Regions from separate parts of the Bacillus sp. EB106-04-04-XG123 genome, predicted to be linked through region 1. Evidence: predicted binding sites of a transcription regulator. Region 1 holds the regulator's gene; each other region holds the start of a gene.
What was found. The regulator Rex, encoded in region 1, represses fermentation and respiration genes when NADH is low (regulators of the CRP and FNR family bind a similar motif). The targets are predictions, from matches to a motif close to TTGTGAAATATTTCACAA.

Region 1 (5,261 bases):
TTGTGATAACTCCGTCGTTGCCAACGCGCTCCATCGCTTCAGCGATTAGGCTGCCGACTTCTTCGTCTGCTGCAGAAATAGCCGCAACTTGAGCAATTGATTCTTTACCTTCGATTGGTTTAGAAATCTCGTGCAAGCCTTCAAGTGCTACTTTTACTGCTTCTTCGATCCCTTTACGAACGCCAACAGGGTTTGCACCAGCTGTTACGTTTTTAAGACCTTCACGGATCATCGCTTGAGCTAGAACTGTTGCAGTCGTTGTACCGTCACCAGCTACGTCGTTTGTTTTGCTTGCAACTTCAGCCACAAGTTTTGCACCCATGTTTTCAAATGCATCTTCTAATTCGATTTCTTTTGCAATCGTTACACCATCATTTGTGATAAGTGGAGAACCGAATTTTTTCTCAAGAACCACGTTACGTCCTTTTGGTCCTAAAGTTACTTTTACAGCATCTGCAAGTGCATCTACACCACGTAACATCGCACGACGTGCTTCTTCACTGAACTTAATATCTTTTGCCATAATAACGAAACCTCCTCAGTCTTTTTAAAAATATATCTCAATGCTTTTTTATGTGATTAACCAATAACAGCTAAAATGTCGCTCTCACGAAGGATTAAATATTCTTTTCCTTCATATTTCACTTCAGTGCCTGCATATTTTGAGAAGATAATGCGGTCGCCTGTGCTTACTTCTAACGCAACGCGCTCACCACTTTCAAGTACACGCCCTGAACCTGCTGCAACAATTTTACCTTCTTGCGGTTTTTCTTTTGCAGAATCCGGTAAAACAATACCGCTAGCGGTTTTTTCCTCAGATTCAACGAGTTCAATGATTACGCGATCGCCTAATGGCTTTAACATAAGAAACAACCTCCTCAATTTTTATATGTAGTCTTTTTTAGCACTCATCACCAGTGAGTGCTAACACATTTATTATAATAAAGAATGTCTTCTGCAATTTCAAGTGAAAACCTTTAAAAATTTTTACGCTTTCACGATCTTTTTGAATCTCAGATTCTTTCCTTTTCATCGAAAAAGAAGACTTGTGTTACAATAAATTTAGTTCTTTTAGTAAAGGGGTTTTCGTTACTTGAAAAAACAATATTGGTACATCATCTTAACGTATATATTGGTACAGGTATCTGCGTTTCCTTACTTTCTCATTATGAAATGGCTGGGATACATTCAATCACCGATGACTCAAACAGAGCTTTCAAAATTATCAGGAACGTGGACAATCATCAGTTTCTGTATCGGATTGATCATTATTCTGCTCATCCTTCGAACCGTCCCAAAAGCTTCACTGCGAAATGAAGCGCCTGCTTCAATCGGTTCTGCTATCGCATGGATCATTGGCGGTTTCTTTCTTTCTCTCTTTGCACAATCGATTGCAGGCGTGATTGAACAATATGCATTCGGCATTGGCCGTGAGTCAGAAAATACGCAAACCATTTTATCCATTATGGATGCCGTTCCTTGGCTTGTGATCGTCATCGCCCTGATTGGTCCAATCTTAGAGGAAATCATTTTCCGTAAAATCATCTTTGGTGTGATTTATGAAAAAACGAATTTCTTCATTGGAGCACTTGCCAGTTCAGTGGTTTTCGCTGCTGTACACAATGATTTTCCCCATATCTTACTCTATACCGCAATGGGCTTTACCTTTGCCTTTTTATATGCGAAAACAAAACGAATCATTGTCCCAATCGGCGCTCATATGCTGATGAACTCACTTGTCGTTCTTGTGCAGATTGAGCCAGTGAAAAAAATGATTGAAGAACAATCTCAAACCATGCAAATGATTATTGGAGGCTTTTTCTCATGAGAAACCCAGTCGTATGGGGCATCATTTATTTTGCCGTAGGTGTCGCTTTCACCTATATGGCCATTCAAAACCCAGGTGACATGTGGTCATTTTACAGCATTTTGCTGATGGTGTTTGCGGCCTATAATATCAATATCGCGCTTAAAATGTTTGCCTTCTCTGTCAAACTCAAAAAACAGCAACAAAAATAAATTAAAAACCATTTTCCGCGTTTGGAAAATGGTTTTTTTATGGAGGATGTAACTTCATGGAACATGAAAAACTTCGTTTCTTCAATGATCAGCATGAAACCATTGGAGCTGCCGCTCGTTCAGATGTCCACGCCCAAGGTCTTTGGCATGAAACATTTCATTTCTGGCTTCTTAAAAAGGAGCTTGGCACCGTGTATCTCTATTTTCAGCTAAGGAGTCCTGCAAAAAAGGATTTTCCTTCACTGTTTGATATCACCGCAGCAGGTCACCTTCTCGCAGATGAACAGCCTTCTGATGGCTTAAGAGAGGTAGAAGAAGAACTTGGTCTTTCTATCCTTTTTGAGGACCTTACTTATACAGGAATCATAAAAGATGAAATTCACCTGCCTTCTTTCATCGACCGTGAGTTCTGCCATGTGTATCTTTATATGAATGAAGAAAAGCACATGGAAGTTCATCTACAGAAAGAAGAAGTCGCTGGTCTGTACAGAGCAAAGCTGCTTGATGCACAGCAGCTTTTAACAGGATCATGTGAAAGAATTCGTATCGAGGGCTTTATAGTTGATGCAAACGGAGAACGACGTGAGGAAAGCATCGAAGTGGGAATTCATAATTTTGTCCCGCATGAGCCTGCCTATTATGAGCACCTCTTTCACACGATCAATCAATTTCTTACACAATAGAAAAAGCATCGTGATCCCTTATTGGATCATGATGCTTTTTTATGAAACATAATGTTTTTCTTTCTCCTCTGTTTGCTGCATTTTGCGATAGGTCACTCTTGAAATGATAATGCTCACTTCGTATAAAACGAGCATTGGCAAGGTGACCATGAGGTGAGAAACAAGCTCTGGCGGTGTAATGAGTGCGGCAATGACAAGAAGGACAAAATAGGCATACTTCCGTATTTTTGATAAAAACATCGGTGTGATGATGCCGAGTCTGGTGAGAAACATCAACACGACGGGCATCTGAAACAAAAAGCCAAATGGAAGTGTTAGCTGCATTAGAAATGTAAAATACTCATGAATCCCAATGACTTGCTCTACATTTAAATCATTCGACATTCGCATCATAAAATCGACGACAAACGGAAATAAAATAAAGTAAGAGAAAGCCACACCGCTCAAAAATAAAAGCAGTGCAATCGGAATGTAAGCAAGTGTCACCTTTCTTTCTTTTTCATATAAGCCAGGACTCACAAACGCCCACAGCTGATATAAAATAACGGGACACGTCAAAACCAAAGCAATGACAAATGCGAACTGCATAAACACGTACAGTGGATCTGTAAGCTTAAATGCGTTCAGCGTCAGTGTTGCCGCTTCATCGGTATTTTGTAAATACACAATGACCGGCTTAGCGAGAAAAAAACCAGCCACCATAAAGGCGACAAAAAACATCGCAATGATCACTAGGCGTTTTCGCAGTTCCACAATATGCTCCATAAGCGGCATATCTTTGACATTCATGAAGCTCATCCTATTCTACTGATCTTCTTTTTTCTTTTTTTCTTCCTGATCATCAGCTAAGCCTTTTGTGGCATTTTTGAATTCACGTAATGTATCTCCTGCTGCTCTTCCTAATTCAGGAAGCTTTTTCGGCCCAAAAATAATGAGCGCTACAATCGCAATCAGAATCAAACTCCCAGGACCGATCGGACCCATTTGCTCCACCCCCTTTACCCCTTTTCGTCAGTCCTCCTGCGTAACAGAGTAATGCTTTAAGAAATACACAAGAGACTGAAGTTCAACCGCCAAATCTATATGATGAATTCGAATGTGTTCCGGCACATTCAATCGAGCCGGCGTAAAGTTAAGGATTCCTTTGATGCCAAGCGCAATCAAACGATCTGTAATGGATTGAGCTGCTACGGCAGGTACTGTCAAAATTGCAACAGGGATATCTCCTACCTCTTGAACATGCTCTTCAAGCTTATCCAAATCATAGACAGGCACGCCGCCTATCTCACTTCCTATTTTACTCTCATTGACGTCAAAAGCCATTGAAATTTTTGTATTATTATTTTTTATGAAATTATAGTGTAAAAAAGCAGTCCCTAAATTCCCGACACCAATGAGCATGACATTGGTCATTTCATCTTGGTCAAGGGTCTTTCTGAAGAAGGTCAAGAGATAATCGACATTATAGCCATACCCTTTCTTCCCAAGTGCACCAAAGTACGAAAAATCTCGGCGAATGGTAGCAGAATCCACTTTGACTGCATCACTAAGCTCAGCTGATGACACCCTTTGTTTTCCTGATGCATGCAAATTTTTTAAAAAACGGTAGTAAAGCGGCAAACGTTTGGCTGTCGCTTGTGGAATTTTTGACTGATCTATATTCATATAAGGTCCTCCAACTTAAATATCAGATGCTCTGTGAAAATCACCATTTTTCCCGCCTGTCTTCTCAATTAGATAGGTAGGACCGATGATCATGCCTTTATCAATCGCTTTGCACATGTCGTAAACGGTCAGTGCACATACTGAAGCAGAAGTGAGCGCTTCCATCTCCACACCCGTACTTCCTTTTGTTTTCACCTGTACTTGTATGTTCAGGATGTGCGCATTTCCATCTTCCTCCCAATCAAAGGAGATATCCACGCCTTTTAGTGCAAGCGGATGACACATTGGAATGATGGTAGATGTTTGCTTTGCTGCCATGATGCCAGCAACCTGTGCAACAGACAGCACATCCCCTTTTCCAATTTCATGCTGTTGTATTTTATGAAACACTTCTTTTATCATACGAACACTTGAAACAGCAACGGCGGTTCTCACTGTAGACGATTTGTCACTAATGTCGACCATCTTTGCTCTCCCCTGTTCGTTAAAGTGGCTAAATTGACTCATCTTTCAACGCTCCCTCACTCAAATGATACACTATTTTTTCCTATCTGTCTTTCATTTGAATATGGCGATTGTATGTAACATTTGCCGGTTTACTGCTGATAAGCTACACTTAACATATTATAGCAGAGGTGAAGTTACATGATGATTCTACAAGTGAATCAGCTGTCCAAATCGTTTGGCGCTGATACCGTTTTAACGAATATAAAATTGGAAGTCAAAGCAAGGGATCGAATTGCCATAGTAGGTCGTAACGGCGCAGGCAAATCCACGCTTTTGAAAATCATTGCCGGTCAAATGTCTTACGAGCAAGGTGAGATCATCAAACCAAAAGACCTATCGATCGGCTATTTAGCACAGCATACCGATGTGACGTCTACACGTACGCTA
Region 2 (5,261 bases), on a different contig from region 1:
AATTGGATTTGTCGGTCTTGTCGTCCCTCATTTTATCCGCCTTTTAATTGGAGATGACTACCGGTACCTGCTTCCGATCTCAATGCTGGGCGGCGGCGTACTTGTGGTCTTTGCAGATACAGCGGCACGGGTATGGTTTACACCGGTTGAACTGCCTGTGGGTATTCTGCTTGCCTGTATCGGTGCACCTTTCTTCCTCTATTTATTAAAAAAGAAAGGGAGGGGTTAAGTTGGATGTGATTGCGATGAATGACGTGAGTCTCAGTCAAGGAGGCTTTCGATTGTCGTCTATTTCAGCAGCTGTGCCTAAAGGGAGTGTAACAGGAATTATTGGACCGAATGGGTCAGGGAAGTCGACGTTAATTAAAGCGGCCGCACGCCTTACGTCGATCGAAAGCGGCATGATTTATATTCACGATATCCCGCAAAAAGAAATGACAGCGCAGGAGATTGCACAGGAAATCGCCGTTCTAATGCAGACGAGAACTGCCATCCCATCGATGACAGTACGTGAGCTGGTTGCACTTGGACGCAGTCCGCATCGTTCGATCTGGAAAAAGAGCTCGCAGGCAGATCAGGAAGCGATAGAGTGGGCGCTTGATGTGACAAATAGCCGCGTAAATGAAAACAGGATGCTGCATACATTGTCAGGCGGAGAAAGGCAAAAGGCGTATATTGCAATGGCACTGGCTCAGAAGACAGAGACGATTATTCTGGATGAGCCTACCACTTTCTTAGATATTGCGCACCAGCTTGATTTACTGGAGCTGCTCAAACAGCTGAATGAAACGCATGGGATCACCATTTTAATGGTTCTTCATGACCTGCAGCAGGCAGCAAAATATTGTGACCGCCTGATTGCGATGAAGAGTGGTCAGGTTTACCAAATAGGGACACCAAACGAAGTATTAACAGAAAACTTTTTCAAAGAAGTCTTTGGGATTCAGGCAGAGGTTCACTTAGATGGAGAGCATCCGCTCATTATCCCAATCGCTTCGATCCAACAACAAAAGGGAGATGAACCAAACATGATCATTGTAAACAACCAGGTTAGAGTAGAAAAAGGCAGTGCAGACCACCTCGTCAAGCGTTTTAACAAGCAGGGACAAGTAGAATTCATGGAAGGATTTTTAGGCATGGAAGTCTGGGTCACACAGCAGACAACCGATTACGATGAAGTGACCATTCATACCCGCTGGAATCGAAAAGAAGATTTTGTGAATTGGACAAAATCTCAGGCATTTGGAGATGCACACGCTCACGGAAAAGCAAAACCTGAAGGCATTTTAAAAAATAAAATTACGTATTATGAAGTGCAAGTCACAAGACCTGCATTACAGAAAAAAGCCTAAAAAAGAAATACAGCGCTGCGGCCCACATGCAGCGCTCTTTTTTTGCGGTTTTTTATTTTCCGTCACATATTGTTGACAAAGTATTCAAATAACTGACACAATACCATCCAATTTTTAGGTAAAATTTACTTTATTTTTGAAGCGTATGGGTGTAAAGTACAGGTATAAATAACTAACCGAATGAAAATCAAGAGTAAAATTTCACCGAGTGAACCATTTCAAATGGACTTTTATTTGTGAAACATTGAACAAATAGTGAACATTTTGTGAAATGGTGAGCATGAATCGTTCGGCATGTGAAAGTAAGGGAGGATGTAAGGCTGTGAGTGAGCTGTTTTTAGCAAGATTTCAATTTGCTTCAACGACATTATTTCATTTTATTTTTGTTCCTATGTCAATAGGTTTGGTGTTTATCGTCGCATTGATGCAGACCCTTTATGTCGTCAAGAAAAAAGACATCTATAAAAAGATGGCGAAGTTTTGGGGTCACCTGTTCTTACTTAACTTTGCAGTAGGTGTGGTGACAGGGATTCTGCAGGAATTCCAGTTTGGGATGAACTGGTCAGATTATTCAAGGTTTGTCGGTGATGTCTTTGGTGCACCGCTTGCCATTGAAGCGCTTTTGGCCTTTTTCCTTGAATCTACATTTATTGGACTTTGGATATTCGGCTGGGATCGTCTGCCGAAGAAAATTCATTTATTGTGCATTTGGCTTGTTTCCCTTGGTACGATCTTTTCGGCGTTTTGGATTTTACTCGCCAACTCATTTATGCAGGAGCCAGTTGGATTTGCCATTAAAAATGGCCGTGCAGAAATGAATGATTTTGGCGCTCTTGTGACGAACCCGCAGCTTTGGGTTGAGTTCCCGCACGTTCTGTTTGGTGCACTGGCAACAGGAGCTTTCTTTATTGCAGGAGTTAGTGCCTATAAAATGATTAAAAAACAAGAAATCGCCTTTTTCAAAAAGTCATTCCAGATTGCGATGGTCCTCGCTTTAATTTCTGGCTTAGGTGTGGCGTTCTCTGGACATGATCAAGCGAAGCATTTAATGAAATCACAGCCAATGAAAATGGCAGCAAGTGAAGCCCTTTGGAAGGATAGTGGAGATCCAGCGGCTTGGACACTATTTGCCAACATTGACACAGATAAAAAAGAAAACTCTGCGGAGATCAATATTCCGTTTGCCTTAAGTTATTTGGCTTATTCGAAGTTCAGTGGAGACGTTCCAGGTATGCTGACGCTTCAAAAAGAATATGAAGCCAAGTTTGGTCCCGGGGACTACATTCCGCCAGTGAAAACAACATTCTGGAGCTTTAGAATCATGGTCGGTGCAGGCATGCTGATGATTTTTGCTAGTATGATTGGCTTATACTTAAGCTTTAGAAAGAAACTCGAAACAAACAAATGGTATTTACGCTTCATGGTATGGATGATTGCGTTCCCGTTTATTGCGAACTCAGCCGGCTGGATCATGACTGAGATCGGGCGTCAGCCGTGGACCGTCTTTGGCATGATGACGACGGCTCAATCGATTTCACCGAACGTATCGTATGGCATGCTGTTATTCTCAGTCATTAGCTTTACGGCGATGTATCTGATTCTTGCTATTGTGCTCGCTTACTTATTCATTCGAGAAATTAAAAAAGGTGCACATTCTGAAGAAGATACAGATCAAAAGGATGAAACGGACCTGTCTACAGATCCATTTGATGGAGGCGCATATCATGGCATATCTTAACGAGATTTGGTTTATTCTTGTCGCAGTATTGTTTGTTGGATTTTTCTTCTTAGAAGGATTTGATTTTGGTGTCGGGATGTCCATGCAGCTGCTTGGAAAGGACGCGCACGAGCGCCGCATTTTAATCAATACGATTGGTCCTTTCTGGGATGCGAATGAGGTCTGGCTGATTACAGCTGGCGGCGCTATTTTCGCTGCATTTCCTAACTGGTATGCCACGATGTTCAGCGGATACTATATTCCGTTTGCGGTTCTCCTCTTAGCGCTCATTGGGCGCGGGGTCGCCTTTGAATTCCGAGGGAAGGTTGAGAAAGCCTCTTGGATCAAGGTGTGGGACTGGGTCATCTTCTTTGGCAGTCTGCTTCCGCCATTTTTACTAGGTGTATTATTCACGAGTATTTTACGCGGGATGCCAATTGATCAAGACATGAACATGTACGCTGGTTTTACGGACTTTGTGAATCTTTATTCAGTGATCGGCGGGGTAGCTGTGACAGTTCTTTGCCTGCTGCATGGCTTGATTTTCGTCACACTTCGTACAGAAGGTGATCTAAGAGATCGTGCAAGAAAACTAGGTCAGCGTGTCCTGCTCATTGCACTCCCTGTTCTTGTCATCTTTGTCGGTGTGTCTATCATTGAAACAGATATTTATACCGTACGCCCGATCATCACCATTCCGTTAACTGTGCTGATTGTGGCTTGTTATATAGCTGCTCTTGTTTTGATGAGAAAAGAACGTGATGGCTGGACATTCTTATTCACAGGCGCAGGCATCATGGTGACGGTGTCCATGCTGTTCACTGCATTGTTCCCGCGCGTCATGATTAGTTCAATCAGCCATTCATTTGATCTCACGATTCAAAACGCTGCATCTGGATCTTATTCACTGACGGTCATGACGATTGTGGCCATTTCTTTGCTGCCCTTTGTGCTTGGGTATCAAATTTGGAGCTATTACGTCTTCCGTAAACGTGTAAGCGGTAAGGAGCCAATGACCTACTAATGGATAAACGTCTGCTTCAACTAAAAGGAATGAGAGGGCTTCTTGCCCTCTTAGGTATTGTGTCACTCATCCAAGGAGCAAGTATTATTTTCCAAGCACAGTGGCTGGCACATGCCATTACAACGCTGTTTGACGGGAAAAGCCTCTCGCAGGCAACGCCTTATGTCCTGCTGTTTCTTGCTGCCTTTCTTGTGCGGCACGGTCTCACCTTGATTCGGGAGAAGGTCATGTTTACGTACTCTTCCCGAATTGGAGCAGACGTCAGAAAGCAGCTGCTAGACCAACTCTTTCGATTAGGGCCTGCCTTCGCAAAGAAAAAAGGGACAGGAAAGCTTGTCACACTAGCAATGGAAGGAATTGCTCAATACCGTCAGTATTTACAGCTGTTTTTGCCGAAAATGGTGAACATGGCAGTGATTCCGGCAATGGTCCTTATCTATGTGTGGACATTAGATGAAACATCGGCTGTCATTTTAATTGTGACGCTGCCTATATTAATTATTTTTATGATTTTGCTAGGCCTTGTTGCTCAGCGTAAAGCGGCCAAACAATGGAGATCGTATGAGAAATTATCCAATCATTTTACTGACTCTCTCCGCGGCCTTGAGACGCTTCGTTACTTAGGTATCAGCAAAAAACACTCCCGTAATATTGCGGAGGTATCAAAGCGATATCGCAAAGCGACCATGAGCACACTGAAGGTCGCCTTTCTGTCATCGTTTGCGCTCGATTTCTTTTCCATGCTATCAATTGCAACCGTCGCTGTTTTTCTTGGCTTGCGATTAATTGAAGGAGAGCTTCTCTTATTGCCGGCTTTGACGGCGCTTATGCTGGCGCCAGAGTATTTCCTGCCGGTACGTGAAGTAGGAAATGATTATCATGCGACGTTAAATGGAAAAGAAGCGAATGAAGCTATGCAGGTCATTTTAGAAGAAAAGGGCTTCCGCACGCAGGAGACACAATCTGTGCAGCTAGGCAAGTGGGATGCACAATCCGTGCTCACGCTGCAAGATGTTTGTGTCCAGCATGATGAACATGCCCCTTATTCCATTCAGGATGTAGATCTCACTGTCAAAGGGAAGAAAAAAATCGGCATTATTGGTGCCAGTGGTTCAGGGAAATCGACGTTAACCGATGTCCTCGGCGGCTTTGTTGAACCGTCTTCGGG
Region 3 (5,261 bases), on a different contig from region 1:
GACCATCCTTTTTTTGCACAATTGATTAAAGGCATTTCAAAAGAAGCCCTTGATCAAGGATATAAAGCCATCGTGCTTCAGACGTTTTATCAAGAGGCATTAGAGCTTGAAGGACTTCAATTATTAAAAAGAAGAGAAGTAGATGGGGTTATATTGGGGGCGTTAGAAAATACATGGGAGAAAATTGAGCCATTTTTAACGAACGGCCCCATTGTCATGGCAAATGAATATCATCAAACAGCAAATATCCCGATTATTGGATACGATGAACGGGAAGCCGCCTATAAAGCGGTCGACTACTTGATTCGGTCGGGGCGAAAATCGATTGGGTTTTGCTTTGATACAGAAAGCAGTGAAGCGCAGAAACAAAGAAAACAGGGCTATCTTGATGCACTCTCTGCTCACGGTTTACCGCTGCAAGATGATTGGCTGTTTGGAGAGGCTTTTACGATTGAAGACGGCTTTCGCTTAATGGAGGTCATTCATCACATGACGGATTCGCCTGATGCCATTTTCACCGGTAATGATCAAGTTGCAGCAGGGCTCATTAAACAGGCCATTTCATATGGCTATCAAATCCCCGAGGATCTAGCGGTCATCGGCTATGACAACCAAGACATATGCGAAGTGACAGCTCCAACGATCACCACGATTGACATACCGATCGTAGAGCTTGGCCAGCGGTCAGTACAGCAAATGATCGCACTTCTGCAAGACCAAAAACCATTACAGCGCGAACATATCCAGCTGCCTACCCAGCTCGTGACAAGAGAATCTACATAAAGAAAAAGACTGAGAGAAATCTCAGTCTTTTTTATACCTATATATCAACCTATAAAAATTGAGCAAGAATGAATGTCCATATACATACAATGCCGAGCAGAATGAAGCTGTACTTCACGGTCTTTTTGAAGAGCTCAGATTCTTTCCCTGTTTCTCCAACAGCTGCTGTAGCGATAGCGATAGATTGTGGAGAAATTAATTTCGCCATCACACCACCAGTCGTGTTCGCCCCAATTAACAAACCTGCCTGTGAGCCGATTTGAGAAGCAGTGACCGCTTGAAGGTTACCGAATAAGGCGTTGTTACTCACGACAGACCCCGTAATAAACACACCGATCCAGCCCAGCACTGGGCTGACAAGCGGGAACAAATCGCCTGTTTTGGCAAGAGCAAGTCCAATCGCAGAACTTAGTCCAGCAAAGTTCGCCAGGTTGGCAAAGCCCATCACAAAACAAATGGTAAGAACGGGGAGCCAAAGCTCTTTCACCGCTGCTTTTAAGCAGGCAGCGCCTTCTGTTAATGTAATATGTCTGCTAAACAGCCCTGTCAGCATCACCGCAATCAGAATGGCAGTACCCGTTGCACTGATGACATCAATTTTAAAGATCGCATCAATAGGTGTTTCCGTTTGTGCAATTGGTGGTAATTTCACAATTTGCTGATGTAAAAATGGCATTTTCACTAAAATGGTCGTCCAGTTAAGCGGTCCTCCTACAGCAAACAATGCTTTAAATGCTGGCAGGCTCCATATCGTAATAACAGCAGTTAAAATATAGAACGGAGACCATGCTTTCAGTATTTCAACGCCGCGATACGTTTGTTTCTGTTCAATATCTGGCGCTCCTTCTTCTCGATAAATGTGTTTTGGCTGCCATTTCCGAAGAAATAAAGCCAAAATACCCATACTTGCTAAGGCAGAAATAATATTGGCAAGCTCAGGACCCATCGTCACCATTGTAACAGCTTGCAAAATGGTATAGGTTCCACTCACAACAAGCAAGGCTGGCAGAGTTTCTTTGATTCCTTTGAATCCATCTACAATCAGAATGAGTAGGAACGGAATACAGAATGAAATAAACGGAATCGTATATACAAGGGTTTGAGATAACGCAAGCGGCGTCATATTGCCCATTTGCGCCCCTGTAATCACTGGGATTCCTACAGCACCAAATGCACCAGATGCAGCATTGGCAATTAAGCAGAGCATCGCAGCTTTCAGCGGTTTAAACCCAAGCTCTGTTAAGAGAGCGGCACTGATCGCAATCGGTACACCAAACCCAGCAGCACCTTCTAAAAATGCGTTAAAGCTAAAACCTATTAATAAGAGCTGAAGACGTTGATCTTGAGAGATTCCTGCAATACTAGAACGAATGACATCGAACTTACCAGATTTCACGGCAATTTTATAGAGCCATACCGCCATGATCACGATATATCCAATCGGCCACAGCCCATTAGATATACCGAGCAGCACAGCAGATAATGCCTTTTCAACTGGCATATGGAAGAAGAAAACAGCTGTTACAAAACTGACGATTAAGGTAAAACAAGCGGCTAAAACACCTTTTAACTTAAAAACGGTTAATGCAAGTAGGAAAAACAAGATTGGGAGCATTGCCACCAATGCACTGACGAATTCATTACCAAACGGATCATATATTTGCTGCCACATAGTGATTCATCCTTTTCTGCTCAGATAGGTTGCTTTTGATTGATTAAAAATGAGGAGCCAAAATCTCTTTTAACACATTCACACTGTGTGCAAATTTTTCTTTCTCTGTATCATCCAGAGCAAGCTCCATCACTTCTGTTGCACCATTTCGATTCACAAGGGCGGGTACACCAATGTAGACATCTTCTGCTCCGTACTCACCATCCAAGTAAGTGCTGACCGTTAAGATGCTGTTTTCATTGTGCAGGATCGCTCTTGTAATGCGGGCTAAACTCATTGCCACGCCGTAGTAAGTGGCGCCTTTTTTCTCAATGATTTGGTAAGCGGCATGACGGACATTTTCCATGATTTCATCTAAGTCTTCTTGTTTGTATTGATCATTTCTCTTCATTAATTCTGTAATTGGTACACTTCCGATATTCGCATGACTCCAAACAGCAAGCTCAGTATCCCCATGCTCGCCAATGATGTACGCATGCACATTGTGTGCCGCTGCTTCAAAATACTCACTGAGCATGTATCTAAATCTTGCCGTATCAAGCGTCGTACCACTGCCAATCACTCGTTCTTTTGGTAGTCCACTGAATTTCCAAGTCGCATATGTCAAAATATCAACTGGGTTCGTAGCAACTAAGAAAATGCCATCAAATCCGCTTTTCATCACATTGTCTACAATACCTTTAAATATATTTAAATTTTTCTCAACAAGGTCAAGTCTCGTTTCACCTGGCTTTTGGTTTGCGCCAGCACAGATACATACAATGTCTGCATCCTTACAATCCTCATAATCTCCATACCAAGTATTCACAGGATGCGGGGCAAATGCTTTTCCGTGGTTTAAATCCATCACGTCACCCATTGCTTTGTCTTGATTCAAATCGATAACAACCAATTCATCTGTGATCGCTTGATTTATTAATGTAAAGGCATAACTGCTGCCGACGAAACCTGCTCCAATAAGGGCTACTTTGTTTACTTTTTCGTTTGTCATTTATCTCATCCTCCTGAGTAAAACTAGGCTGTTTTTATTATGTGAAGTATTTCACATTATTATTGTGCAACACTTCACAAACTTTTGCAAGGGGGTTGCTCAAAAAAAATATGTAGCGAATTTGTGAACACATTTATTGTGCTTTCAAAGCGCTGGTTCCATACATATTTCCACAAGAAAAAAGCTGCCAAACGCTCTTCGGCAGCTTCATACATGTTTAATAAGGGCCCCAGTTGATCATGACCCCAATACAAATAAATACAAGACCAATGACAAACCAAATGAGGGCAAGCGGCACCATAAAACGCAGCCACTTTACATAAGGAATACCACTTGCAGCAAGCACAGCCATCAACACACCAGAAGTCGGATTGATACAGTTGACCACCCCTTCACCAAGCATTACCGCTTCTACAGCTACCTGTCTTGTGATGCCCATTAAATCAGCGAGCGGCGCAAGAATCGGGATAAAGACAACGGCTTCTCCTGATCCTGATGAAATCAAAAAGTGAAGAAGCGCACTCGCAATATACATCCCGATCGCACCAGCAATTGGACTAAAGCCTGTCAGCATACTCGCCAAGCCGTTGACCACTGTATCAAGCAGCTTCCCATTTTCTAAAATGACCGAAATACAGCGTGCCATCCCAACAATAAGTGCGCCGTATACAAGGCTTTGACAGCCTACAATAAACGTTTTCGCAATATCATTGGCCGCTAATCCTCCAAGCAAGCCAGCTACAATTGCCATAAAAATGAACACACCGGCCATTTCCTTATCGGTCCAGCCAAGCTGAAGTGCGCCATATAAGAAACCTCCAAGAGACAATCCGCACACCGCTAAAATCAGCTTATGTCTACCAGTGAATGCAGGCTTGTCCACAGATTCCGCATCTGCTCCGCCAAGCCCCTTAGCAGGAAACCATTGATCGCCAAGAATGCTTCCCTTTTCTTTATTCTTCAGACGTCTTGTATATAAATAGATGTACACAATACTAGAAATAAGGAAACAAAGATAAATGATGACACGCAGGCCAATGCCAGAAAAGATCGGCAGCTCTGCGATCGTTTGTGATAAACCTAATGGAGATGGAGATAAAATCGTTGCATTAAACCCTGCGTAACAGCCGATGTATATGACAGCCGCTCCTGCTACAGCATCCCATTTCAAGGATCGTGCCACAATGATGCCAATTGGAATAAATCCAATAACAGAGTTCACGACAATTCCGGTCGTTCCAAGGACTGAAAATAATCCCCCAACAATACAAATAAACAATAATTGCTTCGTTTGAAACCGGCTGATGACATGGTGAATCATCCCGTTAATAGCACCTGTCTTCTCCAAAATGGCAATGGTTCCGCCTGTAAATAGAATCAGAAAAATAATAGAAGCGGACCCTACCATTCCTTCTTGTATCGCAGTGAAAAAGCCAACTGGACTCACTGGTGATTGATCAATGCGGTGATAGCTGCCAGGAACGGCCGTTGTGATCTCCCCAGATGTCTTTCGATCAAACTCACCTGCTGGTACAAAATACGTTGCTATCGTACAAATCAGTGCAATCATAAATAAGAGAACATACGCATCCGGCATTTGAAGTTTTCGTTTCTGTTTCTCTGGTGCTGATACTGTCGCTGTTTTCATGTGTCAAAACCCCTTTGTCCCGATCGGAATTTCACTTAATTTTCAGAATAATCAAATGATGTGTTATATTATAAACACTGTTGATATTTAAGATCAATATTATTTCACTAAAATAATGTTTTGGCAGATTATCTGTCAGCAAGGAGGCTCTTCATGACAACTTTGAC

Region 2: the regulator Rex is predicted to act here: its motif matches at 1,587-1,604, upstream of AC3WTB_RS09135 (cytochrome ubiquinol oxidase subunit I).
Region 3: the regulator Rex is predicted to act here: its motif matches at 3,486-3,503, upstream of AC3WTB_RS13740 (L-lactate dehydrogenase).

Annotation. Positions count from the first base shown of each region.
Region 1 covers NZ_JBYTDZ010000006.1:258,359-263,619, forward strand. The annotation lists gene groL (chaperonin GroEL) at 1-523, opposite strand, end outside; gene groES (co-chaperone GroES) at 580-864, opposite strand; gene AC3WTB_RS18245 (CPBP family intramembrane glutamic endopeptidase) at 1,094-1,828, shown strand; gene AC3WTB_RS18250 (YdiK family protein) at 1,825-2,019, shown strand; gene AC3WTB_RS18255 (NUDIX hydrolase) at 2,076-2,702, shown strand; gene tatC (twin-arginine translocase subunit TatC) at 2,742-3,500, opposite strand; gene AC3WTB_RS18265 (twin-arginine translocase TatA/TatE family subunit) at 3,507-3,686, opposite strand; gene AC3WTB_RS18270 (redox-sensing transcriptional repressor Rex) at 3,714-4,367, opposite strand; gene moaC (cyclic pyranopterin monophosphate synthase MoaC) at 4,383-4,874, opposite strand; gene AC3WTB_RS18280 (ABC-F family ATP-binding cassette domain-containing protein) at 5,013-5,261, shown strand, end outside.
Region 2 covers NZ_JBYTDZ010000002.1:726,720-731,980, reverse strand. The annotation lists gene AC3WTB_RS09145 (FecCD family ABC transporter permease) at 1-229, shown strand, start outside; gene isdG (heme oxygenase) at 237-1,352, shown strand; gene AC3WTB_RS09135 (cytochrome ubiquinol oxidase subunit I) at 1,675-3,090, shown strand; gene cydB (cytochrome d ubiquinol oxidase subunit II) at 3,077-4,093, shown strand; gene cydD (thiol reductant ABC exporter subunit CydD) at 4,093-5,261, shown strand, end outside.
Region 3 covers NZ_JBYTDZ010000004.1:139,070-144,330, reverse strand. The annotation lists gene AC3WTB_RS13750 (LacI family DNA-binding transcriptional regulator) at 1-783, shown strand, start outside; gene AC3WTB_RS13745 (L-lactate permease) at 833-2,455, opposite strand; gene AC3WTB_RS13740 (L-lactate dehydrogenase) at 2,499-3,446, opposite strand; gene AC3WTB_RS13735 (YfcC family protein) at 3,664-5,094, opposite strand; gene AC3WTB_RS13730 (M20 peptidase aminoacylase family protein) at 5,248-5,261, shown strand, end outside.